Regions from separate parts of the Methylibium sp. T29 genome, predicted to be linked through region 1. Evidence: predicted binding sites of a transcription regulator. Region 1 holds the regulator's gene; the other holds the start of a gene.
What was found. Region 1 encodes FNR, which switches genes on or off when oxygen is low (the NO sensors DNR and NnrR bind a similar motif). Its sites were predicted from a motif close to TTGATNNNNATCAA; they were not measured.

Region 1 (8,403 bases):
TGCGGTGACTGTCCCTTGCGTCAGATCAGCCGCGAATAGCGTTCGCGATCGCGGTCGGCCTGCAGGTGACGATCGAACACCATCGCCACCGCGCGCACGAAGTACCAGCCAGCGGGGTGAGCTGGATCGCGTCGTCGTCGATCTCGATCAGCCCCTGCCCGGCCAGTGGCTGCAGCCGGCGCAGTTCGGCCTCGAAGTAGCGGCGGAAATCGAGCAGGTGGGCCAGTTCGATGGATTCGAACACCACCCGCCCCTGGCACATCAGCGCCATGATCACCGAGCGGCGCACCACATCGTCCCGCGTCAGCACGAGGCCGCGCACCACCGGCAGTTCCCCGGAGCGCAGGGCGTCCTGGTACTCCGGCAGCGTCTTCGCGTTCTGGCTGTAGGTCGCGCCGATGCGGCCGATGGCCGAGACGCCCAGGCCGATCAGGTCGCAGTCGGGCTGGGTGCTGTAGCCCTGGAAATTGCGGTGCAGCCGGCCCTGCCGCTTGGCCGCGGCCAGCGCGTCACCCGGCAGGGCGAAGTGGTCCATGCCGATGTAGTCGTAGCCGTGCGCCAGGAAGGCGGCGATCGCGTTCGACAGCATCGTCACGCGCTGGGCGGTGCCCGGCAGGTCTGCCGCATGGATGCGCCGCTGCGGCTTGAAGCGCTGCGGCAGATGCGCATAGCTGTAGAGCGCCACGCGGTCCGGCCGCAACCGCGCCACCTGCTCCACCGTCCGGGCCAGCGAGGCCGGGGTCTGCTTGGGCAAGCCGTGGATCAGGTCGACGTTGATCGAATCGAAGCCCAATGCGCGCGCGCTGGCGATCAGCGCCTCCACCTGCTCGGCCGGCTGCACGCGGTGCACCGCGTGCTGCACTTCGGGGTCGAAGTCCTGCACGCCGAAGCTCAGGCGGTTGAAGCCCAGCGCCTTCAGGTGCGAAAGCCGCGAGGCACTGACGGTGCGCGGGTCGACCTCGATCGAGCATTCGGCCTGCGGCTGCAGGTCGAAGGCGCCGCGCAGCAGGGCCATCAGCTGCGACAGCTCCGCATCGTCCAGGAAGGTCGGCGTACCGCCGCCGAGGTGCAGCTGACTGACGCGCTGGCGGCTGCCGATCACGTCCTGGTGCAATGCCACCTCGCGGCCCAGCCACTCCAGGTACTCGGTGCCGCGCCGGTGCTGCCGGGTGATCACCTTGTTGCAGGCGCAGTAGTAGCAGACCGACTCGCAGAATGGGATGTGGACGTAGATCGACAGCGGTGTGCCGCCGCCCACCGCGCCGGCCGCCGGGGCGCCGCTGCGGCGCTGGCCCAGGGCCTGCCGGTACTGAGCGGGGCCGAAGGCCTCCACGAAGCGGTCGGCAGTCGGGTAGGAGGTGTAGCGCGGCCCACCGGCGTCCAGACGACTCAGGAGTTCCTCGCTCGGCGCAGCCGGTTCCAGCATGTCGGTCAGGGTCGGAGGGGGCATGTCCGGACTGTGCCGAGGGCCTCTCACCGGGCTCTTGATCTGGGTCAAGGCCGGTCGCCGGCGGCCTCCGACAATCCACGCACAGCTTGAGGTCGATCATGCAACTTGCCCCTCACGACACTGCCGCCGACTCACATGCTCCATCGCGGGTGGCGCACAAGATCATAATGAAGCGCATGGAACGTGAACCGATCCGCATCGAGGCCCTCAAGGTCGCATGCTCCAGTTGCAACCTGCGCGAGCTCTGCCTGCCGGTGGGGCTGTCGGACGACGATCTCGACCACCTCGACCAGCTGGTCGGCAGCCGCCGCCCCGTGAAGCGCGGCGACACGCTGTTCCACGCCGGGGATCGCTTCGAGTCGCTTTATGCGGTGCGCACCGGCTTCTTCAAGACCTGCGTGTCCGCCGACGACGGCCGCGACCAGGTGACCGGCTTCCAGATGGCCGGCGAACTGCTGGGACTGGACGGCATCAGCACCGACCGCCATGCCTGCGACGCGGTGGCGCTGGAGGACTCCCAGGTCTGCCAGATCCCCTACTCGCAGCTCGAGAAGCTGTCGCGCGAATCCACGCCGCTGCAGCACCAGTTCCACAAGATCATGAGCCGCGAGATCGTGCGCGACCACGGCGTGATGCTGCTGCTCGGCAGCATGCGGGCCGAGGAGCGGCTCGCGGCCTTCCTGCTGAACCTCACGCAGCGCCTGCAGGCACGCGGCTTCTCGGCCTCGTCGCTCGTGCTGCGCATGACGCGCGAGGAGATCGGCAGCTACCTCGGTCTCAAGCTGGAGACCGTGAGCCGCACCTTCTCGAAGTTCCAGGACGAAGGTCTGCTCGAGGTGAAGCAGCGCGACATCCGCGTGCTCGACGAATCCGGGCTGCGCCGGCTCGTCAACGGCCCGGCCTGCTGAAGGTTCGCCGCCTGCCTCGCCCGGCGCGACTCAGGGCCAGCGGCGCGGCTCGGTATTGGCCGGCTCCGGCGTTGCCAGTAGCAGCGTCAACATCGACGTCAGCGCGCACACGGTCCAGAACGCGAAGAAGGCCAGCGTGTAGACGCCAGCCGGCGACACCGTCTCCAGCGCGCGCCCGACCCAGCCGTTCAGTTCCGCCGGGTCGGCTGCGCTGAACACCAGGACCTCCAGCACACCCGCCATCAGGAACGACGGCCAGGCGATCCACAGCGTGCGTTGTCTCATCGTCGCGAGCTCCGGGTCGACGGGCGGCACCACGCTCAGCGCTCGGGGCGCGGCGTGGCCGCATGATTGCGCGCCTGCACTGCCGGCGTGTCGCTGCCCAGCGGTTCGCTGCTGCGGCTGAGCACCGGGTCGCTGCCACGCACGGCGATCACGGCAGTGACGATGCCAGCCACCACGACCGCCAGCGGGCCGCCCAGCACCAGCCACAGCATGGGCTCGCGCCACCAGGGCAGCGGCCGCTCAGGCGCGGGCGTCGGGCGGGTTGCGTTCTCGTTCGGGGTCATGGGTTGCTCCGGAGAGGGCCGCGTTCAGCGCGGCACGACGAAGGTGGATTTCTCGGACACGCTGGCCGCCGGCTGCATGCCGTCGGCCTCGCGGATGATCTCGAAGCGCAGGGGGTGGGCGCCGGGGCCCAGGGCCGCGGCGCTCTGCGGCGGCACTTGCACCGCGACAGGCACCCAGCGCGACTCGGCCGGGGCCAGCCGCACCTCGTCACGCACCTGCGCCTGCGCGCCGGCGATGCCGCTCACCACCACCCGGTAGCGCTGCTCCGACTCGGTGGCGTTCATGATCTGCAACCGGTAGACATTCTCGATGCGCCCTTCGTCGACCAGCCTTGCCAACGTACCGCGGTCGCGCACCACGTCGACGCGCATCGGGCTGCGCAGCACGAGACTGGTGACGAAGCCGACCGAGATCAGCAGCAGGATCACGCCGTAGACCAGCACGCGCGGACGGAACACACGCCGCCAGTCCAGCCTGCTCTGCCCGGCAGCCAGGCCGTTCTGCGTCGCATAGCGGATCAGTCCGCGCGGATACGCCATCTTGTCCATCACGCCGTTGCACACGTCGATGCAGGCGGCACAACCGATGCACTCGTATTGCAGCCCCTCGCGGATGTCGATGCCGGTCGGGCAGACCTGCACGCACAGCGTGCAGTCGATGCAGTCGCCTTTGCCCTGGGCGGCCAGCGCGTCGTGCGCCAGGCTGCGCGGGCGCGAGCCGCGCGGCTCTCCGCGCCCGCCGTCATAGCTGATGATCAGGGTGTCGTGGTCGAACATCGCGCTCTGGAAGCGCGCGTACGGGCACATGTACTTGCACACCTGCTCGCGCATGAAGCCGGCGTTGCCATAGGTCGCGAAGCCGTAGAACAGCACCCAGAACGCTTCCCAGGGGCCGGGCCCGGCCGACCCCGGGCCGGCCAGACCGATCAGCGCGAGCACCTCGCCGCCCAGTTCGCGGATCGGCGTGAAGTAGCCGACGAAGGTGAAGCCAGTCCACAGGCCGATCGCCAGCCACACCGCGTGCTTGGCCGACCGGCGGGCCAGCTTCGCGGCGCCCCAGGGCGCGGCATCGAGCTTCAGGCGCGCCTGGCGGTCGCCTTCGATATGGTGCTCGACCCACATGAAGATCTCGGTGTAGACCGTCTGCGGGCAGGCGTAGCCGCACCACAGGCGGCCTGCCACCGCGGTGAACAGGAACAGCCCGTAAGCCGACAGGATGAGCAGGCCCGTCAGGTAGATGAAGTCCTGCGGGTAGAGCACCAGGTCGAAGATGTAGAAGCGCCGTGCGCCCAGGTCGAACAGCACCGCCGGGCGGCCGTTCCAGGGCAGCCAGGGCAGCCCGTAGAACACCAGCTGCGTGAGCCACACCAGCGCCCAGCGCCACGCAGCGAACCAGCCATGCACCGAACGCGCGTGGATGGTCGCCTGCTTCGCATACAGCGAGACCATCTCGCCGGTGTCGTCGGACACCGGCGCGATCGGGATCACGCGTGACGCCGGTCGACTCATCGACAACTCGCGCCAGGGCGGCGGCGGTGACTCATTTCGCTGCGGCCGTTGTCGTGGCCCCGCCGTTCGAGAGCCCCCAGACGTAGGCGGCGAGCACCTGGATCTGCGCATCGCTCAGCCGCCCGGCGTGCGCCGGCATCACGTTGGTCTTGCCTTCGTTGATCATCCGGACCACCGCCTCCTCGCCCCAGCCGTGCAGCCAGATCCGATCGCTGAGGTTGGGCGCGCCGAGCGCCGGGTTGCCCTTGCCGCCCGGGCCGTGGCAGGCTGCGCAGGCCGTGAACTTGGTGCGTCCGATCTGGGCCGCGATGCTGTCGTGCGGGCTGCCCGAAAGGCTCAGCACGTAGTTCGCGACGTTGCGCACATCGTCGGCGCTGCCGACTGCCGCCGCCATCGGCGGCATCATGCCCTGGCGCCCCTGGGCAATCGATTGCGCAATCTGCTCGGGCGACCCGCCGTGCAGCCAGTCGGTATCGGTCAGGTTCGGAAAACCCTTGCTGCCCCGCGCGTCGGAACCGTGGCACTGCGCGCAGTTGTTGATGAACAGCCGCTCGCCCAGCGCATGGGCCTGCGGGTCACGCGCCAGTTCGGCGGCCGACATCGTGGTGAAGCGCGCGTAGAGAGGCTCCACTTGGGCGCGACCGCGCGCCATCTCCGATTCGTACTCCGACTGCGAGGTCCAGCGCAGCTGGCCTGGGTGGGTGCCCAGCCCCGGATAGAGCACCAGATAGAGCGCACCGAACAACACCGTCAGCACGAACAGACCCATCCACCACAGCGGCAGCGGGTTGTTCAGCTCGCGCAGATCCTCGTCCCAGACATGGCCGGTGGTGTTGTCGCCGGCCATCACCTTACGGCGGCTGGCGATGAACAGCAGCACCAGGCACGCCGCGAGGCCGGCGATCGTGACGATGGCGATGAACAGCGGCCAACCGACCGCGACGAAATCACTCATGACGGCCCCCCAGCCGGGTTGCGGCCTCGTCGGCCGCGAACGGCAGACGGGCAGCTTCTTCGAAGCTCTCATTGCGCCGACGCGACAAGGTCCAGGCGACGATGCCGATGAAGACCAGGAAGGACAGCAGCGTCACGGCTGCCCGCAATTCGTTCAGGCTCATTTCGTGCGTCCCCTTCTCACTTCACCGCGGTGCCGAGCACCTGGAGATAGGCCACGAGCGCGTCGAGCTCGGTCTTGCCCTTGACGTCCTCGCCGGCCTGCGCCAGCTCGGCGTCGGTGTACGGCGCGCCCAGGGCGCGCAGCGCGCGCAGCTTTCCAGGCATCTCGGCCGGATCGAGCGCCGCCTTGGCGAGCCAGGGATAGGCGGGCATGTTGGACTCGGGCACCAGGTCGCGCGGGTTCGCGAGGTGCAGGCGATGCCACTCGTCGCTGTAGCGCCCGCCAACCCGGTGCAGGTCGGGACCGGTGCGCTTGCTGCCCCACTGGAACGGCCGGTCGTAGACGAACTCGCCCGCCACCGAGTAGTGGCCGTAGCGCAGCGTCTCGGCGCGGAACGGCCGGATCATCTGCGAGTGGCAGTTGTAGCAACCCTCGCGCACGTAGACGTCGCGGCCGGCCACCTGCAGGGCCGTGTAGGGCTTGAGGCCGGGCACCGGCTCGGTGGTGCTGCGCTGGAAGAACAGCGGCACGATCTCGACCAGGCCGCCGACAGCCACCACCACCAGGATCAGCACGATCATCAGCCAGTTGGTAGTCTCGATGCGCTCGTGGCCACGGGCCGGCGCTGCGTTGTGTTCGTTGCTCATGTCATCGGGTCCTCGGCAGGGTTCAGGCGCGCGCCAGCGCGGTGGGCACCGGCACAAGCGCGCGGCGGCCCGCCTTCACGGTCATCACCACGTTCCAGGCCATCAGCAGCATCCCGCTCAGGTACAGCAGGCCGCCGAGCAGGCGCACCACGTAGAACGGAAAGGTCGCCTTCACGCTCTCGACGAAGCTGTAGACCAGCGTGCCGTCAGGTTGATGGCGCGCCACATCAGGCCCTGCATCACGCCGGCGATCCACATCGCGGCGATGTAGAGCACGACGCCGATGGTCGCGATCCAGAAGTGCAGCTCGATCGCCCGCACGCTGTACATCTCCTTGCGGCCGAACATGCGCGGGATCAGGTAGTACAGCGAGCCCATCGAGATGAAGCCCACCCAGCCGAGCGCGCCGCTGTGCACGTGTCCGACGGTCCAATCGGTGTAGTGGGAGAGCGCGTTGACGGTCTTGATCGACATCATCGGCCCCTCGAAGGTCGACATGCCGTAGAACGACAGCGAGACGATCAGGAACTTCAGGATCGGGTCGTCGCGCAGCTTGTGCCAGGCACCGCTGAGGGTCATGATCCCGTTGATCATGCCGCCCCAGCTGGGCGCCAGCAGCACCAGCGAGAACACCATGCCCACGCTCTGCGCCCAGTCGGGCAAGGCGGTGTAGTGCAGGTGGTGGGGGCCTGCCCACATGTAGGTGAAGATCAGTGCCCAGAAGTGCACGATCGACAGCCGGTAGCTGTACACCGGGCGCTCGGCCTGCTTGGGGATGTAGTAGTACATCATCCCGAGGAAGCCGGCCGTCAGGAAGAAGCCCACCGCATTGTGGCCGTACCACCACTGCACCATCGCATCCTGCACGCCGGCGTAGGCGGAGTAGCTCTTGGTCAGACTCACCGGCAGCGCCGCGCTGTTCACCAGGTGCAGCAGCGCCACCGTCAGGATGAAGGCGCCGAAGAACCAGTTGGCCACGTAGATGTGGCGCACCTTGCGGATGCCGATGGTGCCGAAGAACACCACCGCGTAGGCCACCCACACCAGCGTGATCAGGATGTCGATCGGCCACTCGAGTTCCGCGTACTCCTTGCCGCTGGTCATGCCCAGCGGCAGCGTGACCGCCGCCAGCACGATCACCGCCTGCCAGCCCCAGAAGGTGAAGTGCGCGAGCGCCGGCGCGAACAACCGGACCTGGCAGGTGCGCTGCACCACGTGAAAGGAGGTGGCCATCAGCGCGCAACCGCCGAACGCGAAGATCACGGCGTTGGTATGCAGCGGCCGCAGCCGCCCGTAGCTCAGCCAGGGAATGCCGAAGTTGAGTTCCGGCCACGTGAGCTGCGCTGCGATCAGCACGCCCACCGCCATGCCGACCACGCCCCACAGCACGGCCGCCAGCGCGAACTGCGTGACCACACGATCCTCGTAGACCGGCGCTGCTCCCTGGGCCGCCATTGCGTTCATCGAACTCTCCTCGCATCCTGTCGATGACAGGGAGTGTCCGAACCGGAGCCTTGATGCGGCTTGACGCCGGTCAAGCTTCGGTCGATGCGTGCGCGTTCGGGTCGGCCGCCGTGGCGGGCGCGCCGCAGGCGCCGGGCTCTTCCAGCACCCGGGTGGCCTCGCGCTCGAGGTCGTCGAACTGGCCGTGGTGCACCGCCCAGGCGAAGACACCGAGCACGACCAGCGCAAGCAGCACCGAAATCGGCAAAAGCAGGTAAAGGCTGTCCATCCGGTCCGCCGTCCCTTTGTGTTCAGCGCGCAAGGCGCAGCGCGTTGCCGACCACGACGAGCGAACTGAGCGCCATGCCCAGCCCAGCAGCCCACGGCGGCAGCCAGCCCAGCAGGGCCAGCGGCACGCAGACCGCGTTGTAGCCTGCCGCCCAGGCCAGGTTCTGGCGCACGACGGCGGCACAGCGACGTGCGACGCCACGCGCATGGGCAATCTCACCGAGCCGGCTGCCCAGCACCACGATGTCGGCGCGCTGCTGCGCGAGCGCCGCGCCGTGGCCGAGCGCGACGGACACGTCGGCCTGGGCCAGCACCGGGCCGTCGTTCAGGCCGTCGCCCACCATCAGGACGCGGTGCCCCTGGCGCTGCAGTGCGCGCAGGCTGGCCAGCTTGTCCTGCGGCGTCGCGTCGTGCCGTGCATCCGCGAGGCCCAGACGCTGGGCCACCGCCTGCACGGCCCCCGCGCGATCGC
Region 2 (6,758 bases), on a different contig from region 1:
GCATCACCGACCTGGAGAAGTACAGCGTCACGCCCGGCACGAAGGACTTCGTACTGGACTTCTTCGTCGACTGAGACGCGCGGGCGTTCTTCCGCTCAGGCGGCGGCCCCCGGCGGCGCGGCCGCATCGGCCAGCGCCGCCGTCGCGTCAGCCTGCAGTGCGGCCAGCGTGCGGTCCAGCTGCTCGGCGACGCGCTGGTGCTGGGCCTCGAGTTGCGATCGGTATGCCGTCAGGTCGCCCCCCAGGCCCAGGTCGCGGCGGATCTCCACCAGCACCGGGATCTGCTGCGCGCCGATGTGCTTCATCTCGGCGAACAGATGGCGAATGAAGACGGCCTGGAGCTCGGCGAAGCGCAGGCCGTGTCGGATGCGCTCGGCGTTCAGCTCGGCGGCGCGACCGCGATGGAAGTCGAGCGTGCGGCTCAAGGCCTGAAAGACCGCGGGATGGGGTTGCGCCGTCTCGTCGAGCTTCGACATCTCGCCCAGCAGTCGGTTGATCTCGGCCTGCGCCTTGTCGTGGAACGCATCGCACGCCGCGATCTCGGCACGCAGCAGCTGCATCGGCTGCAGGTCGACCATCAGGCGCAACAGCAACTCGCCGTAGGCCGCGGCCAGTTCGCTGACCAGCAACGCGGTCTTCGGCTCGCCCACCAGTTGCAGGCGGGCCGCCGCGGCGAGAAAGCCCTGCAGGGCTTCGGTGGCGTTCGCCTTGGCCAGATCCGCCTGGGGCAGGCCGCCGAGAAAGGCGCTCACGTTGGCCAGCGACTCCACGGTGCGCAGGCAGGTCTCGCGGCGCAGCGTGGCGGTGCGTTCCTTCGCCTTCTCGGCGGCGTCGTGTGCCAGTTGCACCTTCAGCCGCTGGGTGTTGCCGCGGTTGGACAGCAGCACGCCGCTCAAGGCCAGCAGCGCCCCGAGCAGGCCCGACCACACCGCGGCCGGGATCGATGCCAGGACTTCGAGCAGCGCGGCCACGCGGACAGCTCAGCGTGAAAAGGGACGTGCCGGGGCCGACAGTGCGCCGCGGCTCACGCCGGCTTCACGATCTGGTGCAGCGCCGACGGGACCGGCCAGCCGGCCTCCTGGCACACCCGCACGATCGCCTCGTTGGTGTCGAAGTAGACCTGCCAGTAGTGGTCGGTGTGGGCGTAGGGGCGCACCGCGATCTGCGGTCCTTCGAGCTTGAAGTCGAGCAGGTTGACCTCGGGCGGCATGTCCTTGGAGATGTTCGGGATCTGCGCCACCGCGGCCTTCAGGCGCGCGATCGCATCGAGCGGATCCACGCCGTGGGCCAGCTGCGCCACCCGCTCGACGCGCCGCACCGGCAGCACGGAGAAGTTCTGGATCGTGTCGCCGAAGATCTTGCCGTTGCCCACGATCGTCATCACGTTGTCGGGCGTGACGATCGTGGTCCCGAACAGGCCGAGCTCTCGCACCGTACCCACCACGCCGCCCACGCTGACGAAGTCGCCCACCTTGAAGGGCCGCAGGATCAGCATGAAGGCGCCGGCCGCGAAGTTGCCGAGCAGCCCGCTCCACGCCGCACCGATCGCCACGCCGGCGCCGGCCAGCATCGCCGCAAAGGAGGTGGTCTCGATCCCGAAGTAGCCCAGGATGCCGAGCACCAGCGCGATGTTCAGCGCGACGGCGATGATCGAGCCAGGTACTTGGTCAGGGTGGGGTCGACGTGGTTGCGGCTCATGGCCGCCTGCACCAGCGCGATCACCCGGCCGATCAGCCAGCGGCCGACGAGCCAGAACGCGAGCGCGGCCAGGATCTTGAGGATCACCGCAGTCACGGTGGTGCCGAGGAAGGTCTGCAATGCGTCGATGTCCATGAGATCCTCCGGTTGCGTGGTCAGTGCCTGGGCTGGGGCTCCGGGGCATCGTGCGCCGGCACCTGCGGCGCCCCGCAGGCCACGCCAAGTGGGGCGTCAGCGCTGCCCGGCCCATCGTCGGCGACGCGCTCTCGCACGCCGCCGTCGCAGTCGGTGAACGCCACCGGGTCGAGCGCCGCCGTGCGGCGCAGGGCCAGGTTGGCGTCCGACTCGATGGGCTGGCCGCGGCGGTCGAGCAGGCGCAGCCCGCCCTCGTCCTCGGCGTCCGAGGCATCACCGCGAACAGCAGCGTGTCCGTCTCGCCGCGCAGCATCAGCAGCGTGCCGGCAGCATTCAGCTTCCAGTGTCCAAGTTCGGAGAACGGCCCTTCCGGCTTGCCCAGGTAGGTGCGGCGCAGGCGGTACAGGCCGTCCGCACGCAGCGTGAGCGTCTGCGCCACGCCAGCGCAGTCGGCACAGGGCAGGACGCCGGCGAAAGTGGCGGGCACCGGCAGGGTCGGTTGCGCCCACGCGCTGGCGAGCGCTCCGCCCATCAGGACGAGAGCCAGACACGGCGCGAGCCACCGCCGCAGGCCCGACGCGCGATACGCCAGCGCCATGGCGCCGCCGCCAACTGTTCGAATCATCGACCGCCCTCGCTCCAGTCCCCACTGGCTCCCACCGCTTTGTAGCCGATTTCCAGGCCGTCACGGCGCGACCGCACCGCCGTCTTGCGCCGATCCGACTGTCATGCGCCGGAACACCCGCAACCGCCCGCTGGCGCGTCGCCACCCGCGGTGCTAGCGTCGTCCCAGCGGGCACGTCCGATGCCCGGATCTGAAGGAGACTTTCCCATGGAAATCGTCGGCGGCTGCCTGTGCGGCAAGGTTCGCTATCACGGCTCGGCACAACCGGTGTTCACCGCCGTGTGCCACTGCAAGCACTGCCAGAAGCAGTCGGGCACCTCGTTCTCCATCGTGCTGGGCCTGCCGCGCGAGAGCCTGGTGATCGAAGGCGGCCCGGTGTCCACCTACCGCGACACCGGCGAGAGCGGCCTGCCGGTGGATCGCAAGTTCTGCCCGAACTGCGGCTCGGCGATCGTCTCCGAAGTGGCGGCTGCACCTGCCCTCACCTTCCTGAAGGCCGGCACGCTCGACGACACGTCGGCGCTGCAGCCTCAGATGGAGATCTGGTGCGACCACGCCCAGCCCTGGGTGGCGCAGGATCCGAGCCGGGCCCGCATGCCGGCCAATCCGCCGCTGGGCTGAGGAGCCGCCGAGAACCCCGCGGCGCCGCACCGCGCCGCGGGCACGTCAGTCGACGAACTCGACCGCCAGCCCCGGCAGATCGATGCCACGCAGCACCGTGTGCCAGGTCTGCCCCGCACGCACCGGCTGCGCGGTGGTGAGCGTGCCGGTGGTCACCAGTTCGCCGGCCTGCAGCGGCAGCGCCTGCGGCTGACGCGACAGCACGCCGGCCAGGTGCGCCAGCGCGGCCAGCGGGCTGCCCAGCACGTTGGCGCCCACGCCCACCTCGCGCACCGCGCCGTCGCACACCAGCTCCAAGGAAAAGGCCGCCAACGCCGAGCGCAGGCCGGGCTGCAGGCGCGCCACCGGCTGCGGCTCGCCGACCAGCAGCGCGCCGTGCAGCGCGGCGTCGGCCACCGTATCGGCAGCGCGGAACTTCCAGCCCGGGAAATGCGACTGCACGATCTCGAACGCATGCGCCACCCAGTCGATGCAGTCCAGCAGTGCGGCCGCGTCAGCATCCGCCGGCGGCGCGCGATGGAAGTGCAGCACGATCTCGGGCTCGATCTTCGGCTCGGTGAACGGCGCCAGCCGGCACACGTGCCGTCCGCCCGACACGCGCACCACGGTCCGGTCGTAGACGTGGGCCCATACCGGATCGCGCACGCCGTACAGCGACCACATGTCCGGGTTGGTGAAGCCGATCTTGCGACCGATCGCGCGCGCGCCTTCCCGCAGCCGCGCCTCGTGCACGAGCTGCGCCACCGCGTACGCGGCCGGCACGTCGAAGCCGTCGAGCTGCGACGTGAAGGGCTCGATCTGCCGGGTCGCGTCCTGTGCGGCCTGGATCTGCCGGGCCAGGGCATCGAGAGAAGGCGGTGCGATGGTCATCGACATTCGTGCATCCCCGAGGCGTCGCTCGAAATCGACAGCGGCACGCTAGCGGCGGCGGTCGAACTAAGTCAATCCCTTTTCCTGTTCGAACCGCAGTCTTGATCCACGTCAGCGCCGCACCCGCCGCACGGCGAGATGATGAGGCCGGCTTCACTCCAGGAGAAACGCCATGAACCCCAACGTCGGAACCCTCGACCGCAGCGTGCGCATCGTCGTCGGCGCCGCACTGATCGCCGCCACCGTGGCAGGCGTCATCGGTCCCTGGGGCTGGCTCGGCGTGGTGCCGATCGCCACCGGTCTGTTCCGCTTCTGCCCCGCCTACCTGCCGTTCGGGCTGAACACCTGCGCCACGCGCAGCGGCAAGTGAGCGACAGGCACGCACCGCCATGGCCGACCGCACCGACAACCGCCCTCCCGCCCCGTACCGAGAGCTGACGCTGGATATTTCCGCTCGGCTTGCCACCCTGCGCACGGGCGTCCCCGACGTGATGAAGGGTTTCGGCGAGCTGGGCCGCGCAGCGATGGCCGATGGCGCGCTGGACAAGAAGACCAAGGAGCTGATCGCGGTGGCACTGAGCGTGGCCGCGCGCTGCGACCCGTGCATCGGGTTTCACATGCAGGCGTTGGCGAAGCTCGGCGCGTCGCGGCAGGAGCTGGATGAAGCGCTGGGCGTCGCCGTCTACATGGGCGGCGGACCGTCGCTGATGTATGCGGCCCATGCGGTGGCCGCCTATGACGAGTTCGCGCGCGGCCCCGACATCTAGCGCACCGCCGTCACACGCGACATGAGACGGCGATGCGCCGGCCGGCGCTACACGGTCGCAGCCGGGTAGCTGCCCTCGCCGTGGGGCGCGGCACGGAAGGCCGGCAGCGCCTCGGCCTGCGCCGCATGCGCGGCGAGCCGCGGATGTGCCGCGGCGTCCACCACCTCGGGGATCAGCGCCTGCGTGAAGCGCCAGGCAACCGCGATGGAGACGCCGGCCTGGTCGATGTGGTCGGTGTCCACCGCCAGCGGCCGCTGCGCCAGCGCAGCCTCCAGTTCGCCGTAGGCCACGCGCAGCTGGCCGCTGACGCGGTCGAACCACGGCGCATGCACCTTGTCGGCCGGGCGCAGGTTCTCGTAGACGATCTGCACGCTCTTCTCGCAGGCAGCGAGCGCCAGGCCCAGCAGGCTCAGCGTGCGCAGCCGCGCGGCCGGGTCGGCCGGCATCAGGCTGCGGCGCCGCGCCGCCGGCAGGGCCGCCGCCAGCGTCTCGGCGTGTTCGAGGATCAGGTTCGAGTCGAGCAGCACGCTGCCGTCATCGCACACCAGCGACGGCGCCTTGACCACCGGGCTGATCCGGCGAAACGTGTCGAAGCCCCGGAACACCGAGATCGAGCGGTGCTCGAACGGCAGCCCCAGCAGCTGCAGCGACACCGCGACGCGGCGGACGTAGGGCGAATCGAGCATGCCGATGAGTTGCATGGTGCGGGCGGCGCCTCCTGCGCGAACGACGTCAGAGCGAGAACTCGCAATGTATCGGCGTGTCGGGCTTCGCGCTGGGCTCGGGCATGCGGGCGCCATCGGGATCGAGCCGCCAGAGGCGCAGGCGGCAGCGTCGGGCGTCGGTGATGAACTCCGACTGCGCAGCGGCACGCCGGCCTGGATGCTCACCACGCGTCCTTGCCCTTGACCACCGGTACGTCGAGCCGCCAGAGGGTCTTGCACGAGCGTTCGGGGTCGATGTGCGCATAGGTGCCCCAGGTCTTGAACCGCGGCTGCGCGGTGGGGCCCGGCGGCGGCTGGAGTAGTGGCTGGCGCAGCCGGACAGCAGCCGCGGCAACAGCGCGGCGGCGGCCCGGGTCGCACGGACCCCTTTCGTCATCGTCGTCGTCGCCGGAGTTATTCGCAGGTCCCGGAGATCACCATCGAACCTTCCATCAGCACGAAGGGCTTCTTTGCCTCGAATGCGTACTCCTCCACCCGGATGGCCGAGAAGTGGACACCGCCGCCCGTGGCAGGCGCCACCGATGTGGCCACGAAGGAGCTCTCGCTGTTGCCAGCGGCCAGCACCTGCACCCGGCCGTCGACGCGTCCGAAGGCCGGCGTCGAACCGGGCCCCACGGCAGGTCCCGCGGCCGGCCGCCCGGCCGTGCGATCCACGGTGAACACCACGCCGATCAGGTAGGGATTGGCCGGCCGGGCGATCGCGCCGTTCGGGCCCTGCTGGATCAAATGTTCGACCACCTCGCAGCGGTAGGTGCGTTCGCCGGCCGAGGAGGCGACCGGCAGCCACAGCAGCAGCGAACCTGCCAGGACCGGAATGAGCCCCCGCCGGCTCCCACCGCAAGCACGGCCCTCGAGGGGCCGCCGCGGATGGGCATCGAGCGACCCGACGGGGCCGCCGTCTCCGCCGGTTCGAGCCGGCGTGAGGGCGCCATGGCGCCTGCAATTGTTCATCGGTGACCCCTCTCCCCGGTGCGAGCGGCGCCAGTGTACGCAGCGCCAGGTGCGCCGAACGCGCGACAGCCGGCGCCGGCTACAGCCACTCGGGCGTGATCGACAGAGCGGCGGGCACCGTCTCGGCTTCCTCGAACTGCGAAGCGCGTGCCGAATGCAGCGTCGCCGCATCGCTCACCCCGGGCAGCACCGTGTCGGCACCGCAGATCGGGCACAGCGCCGTGGTGTCGTCGTGGATCCAGTGGCGAACGTCGGCGGGCGTGAAGCTGCCCAGGCAGGTATAGCACCCGGCGCTGGCGGAGCGCGCCAGCGCGGCGCGGTTGTTGAACGACAGGAAGGCCGCGTAGCTCATGCGAATGAGCGTAG

Region 2: a site for FNR is predicted at 4,051-4,064, ahead of x551_RS09435 (DUF2892 domain-containing protein). Genes of this name have one in related genera too.

Annotation. Positions count from the first base shown of each region.
Region 1 is NZ_AZND01000134.1:118-8,520, forward strand. Features, by position in the region: partial or broken gene hemN (oxygen-independent coproporphyrinogen III oxidase) at 21-1,450, opposite strand; gene fnr (fumarate/nitrate reduction transcriptional regulator Fnr) at 1,618-2,358, shown strand; gene x551_RS14660 (hypothetical protein) at 2,389-2,643, opposite strand; gene x551_RS26165 (hypothetical protein) at 2,679-2,927, opposite strand; gene ccoG (cytochrome c oxidase accessory protein CcoG) at 2,952-4,436, opposite strand; gene ccoP (cytochrome-c oxidase, cbb3-type subunit III) at 4,468-5,391, opposite strand; gene x551_RS14680 (CcoQ/FixQ family Cbb3-type cytochrome c oxidase assembly chaperone) at 5,384-5,554, opposite strand; gene ccoO (cytochrome-c oxidase, cbb3-type subunit II) at 5,571-6,200, opposite strand; partial or broken gene ccoN (cytochrome-c oxidase, cbb3-type subunit I) at 6,223-7,655, opposite strand; gene ccoS (cbb3-type cytochrome oxidase assembly protein CcoS) at 7,735-7,965, opposite strand; partial or broken gene x551_RS14700 (heavy metal translocating P-type ATPase) at 7,955-8,403, opposite strand, start outside.
Region 2 is NZ_AZND01000057.1:266-7,023, reverse strand. Features, by position in the region: gene x551_RS09465 (NAD(P)-dependent oxidoreductase) at 1-74, shown strand, start outside; gene x551_RS09460 (hypothetical protein) at 96-971, opposite strand; partial or broken gene x551_RS09455 (mechanosensitive ion channel family protein) at 1,025-1,833, opposite strand; gene x551_RS09445 (GFA family protein) at 2,666-3,079, shown strand; gene x551_RS09440 (fumarylacetoacetate hydrolase family protein) at 3,125-3,949, opposite strand; gene x551_RS09435 (DUF2892 domain-containing protein) at 4,122-4,319, shown strand; gene x551_RS09430 (carboxymuconolactone decarboxylase family protein) at 4,339-4,716, shown strand; gene x551_RS09425 (glutathione S-transferase) at 4,764-5,417, opposite strand; gene x551_RS25160 (hypothetical protein) at 5,835-6,179, opposite strand; gene x551_RS09415 (hypothetical protein) at 6,472-6,744, opposite strand.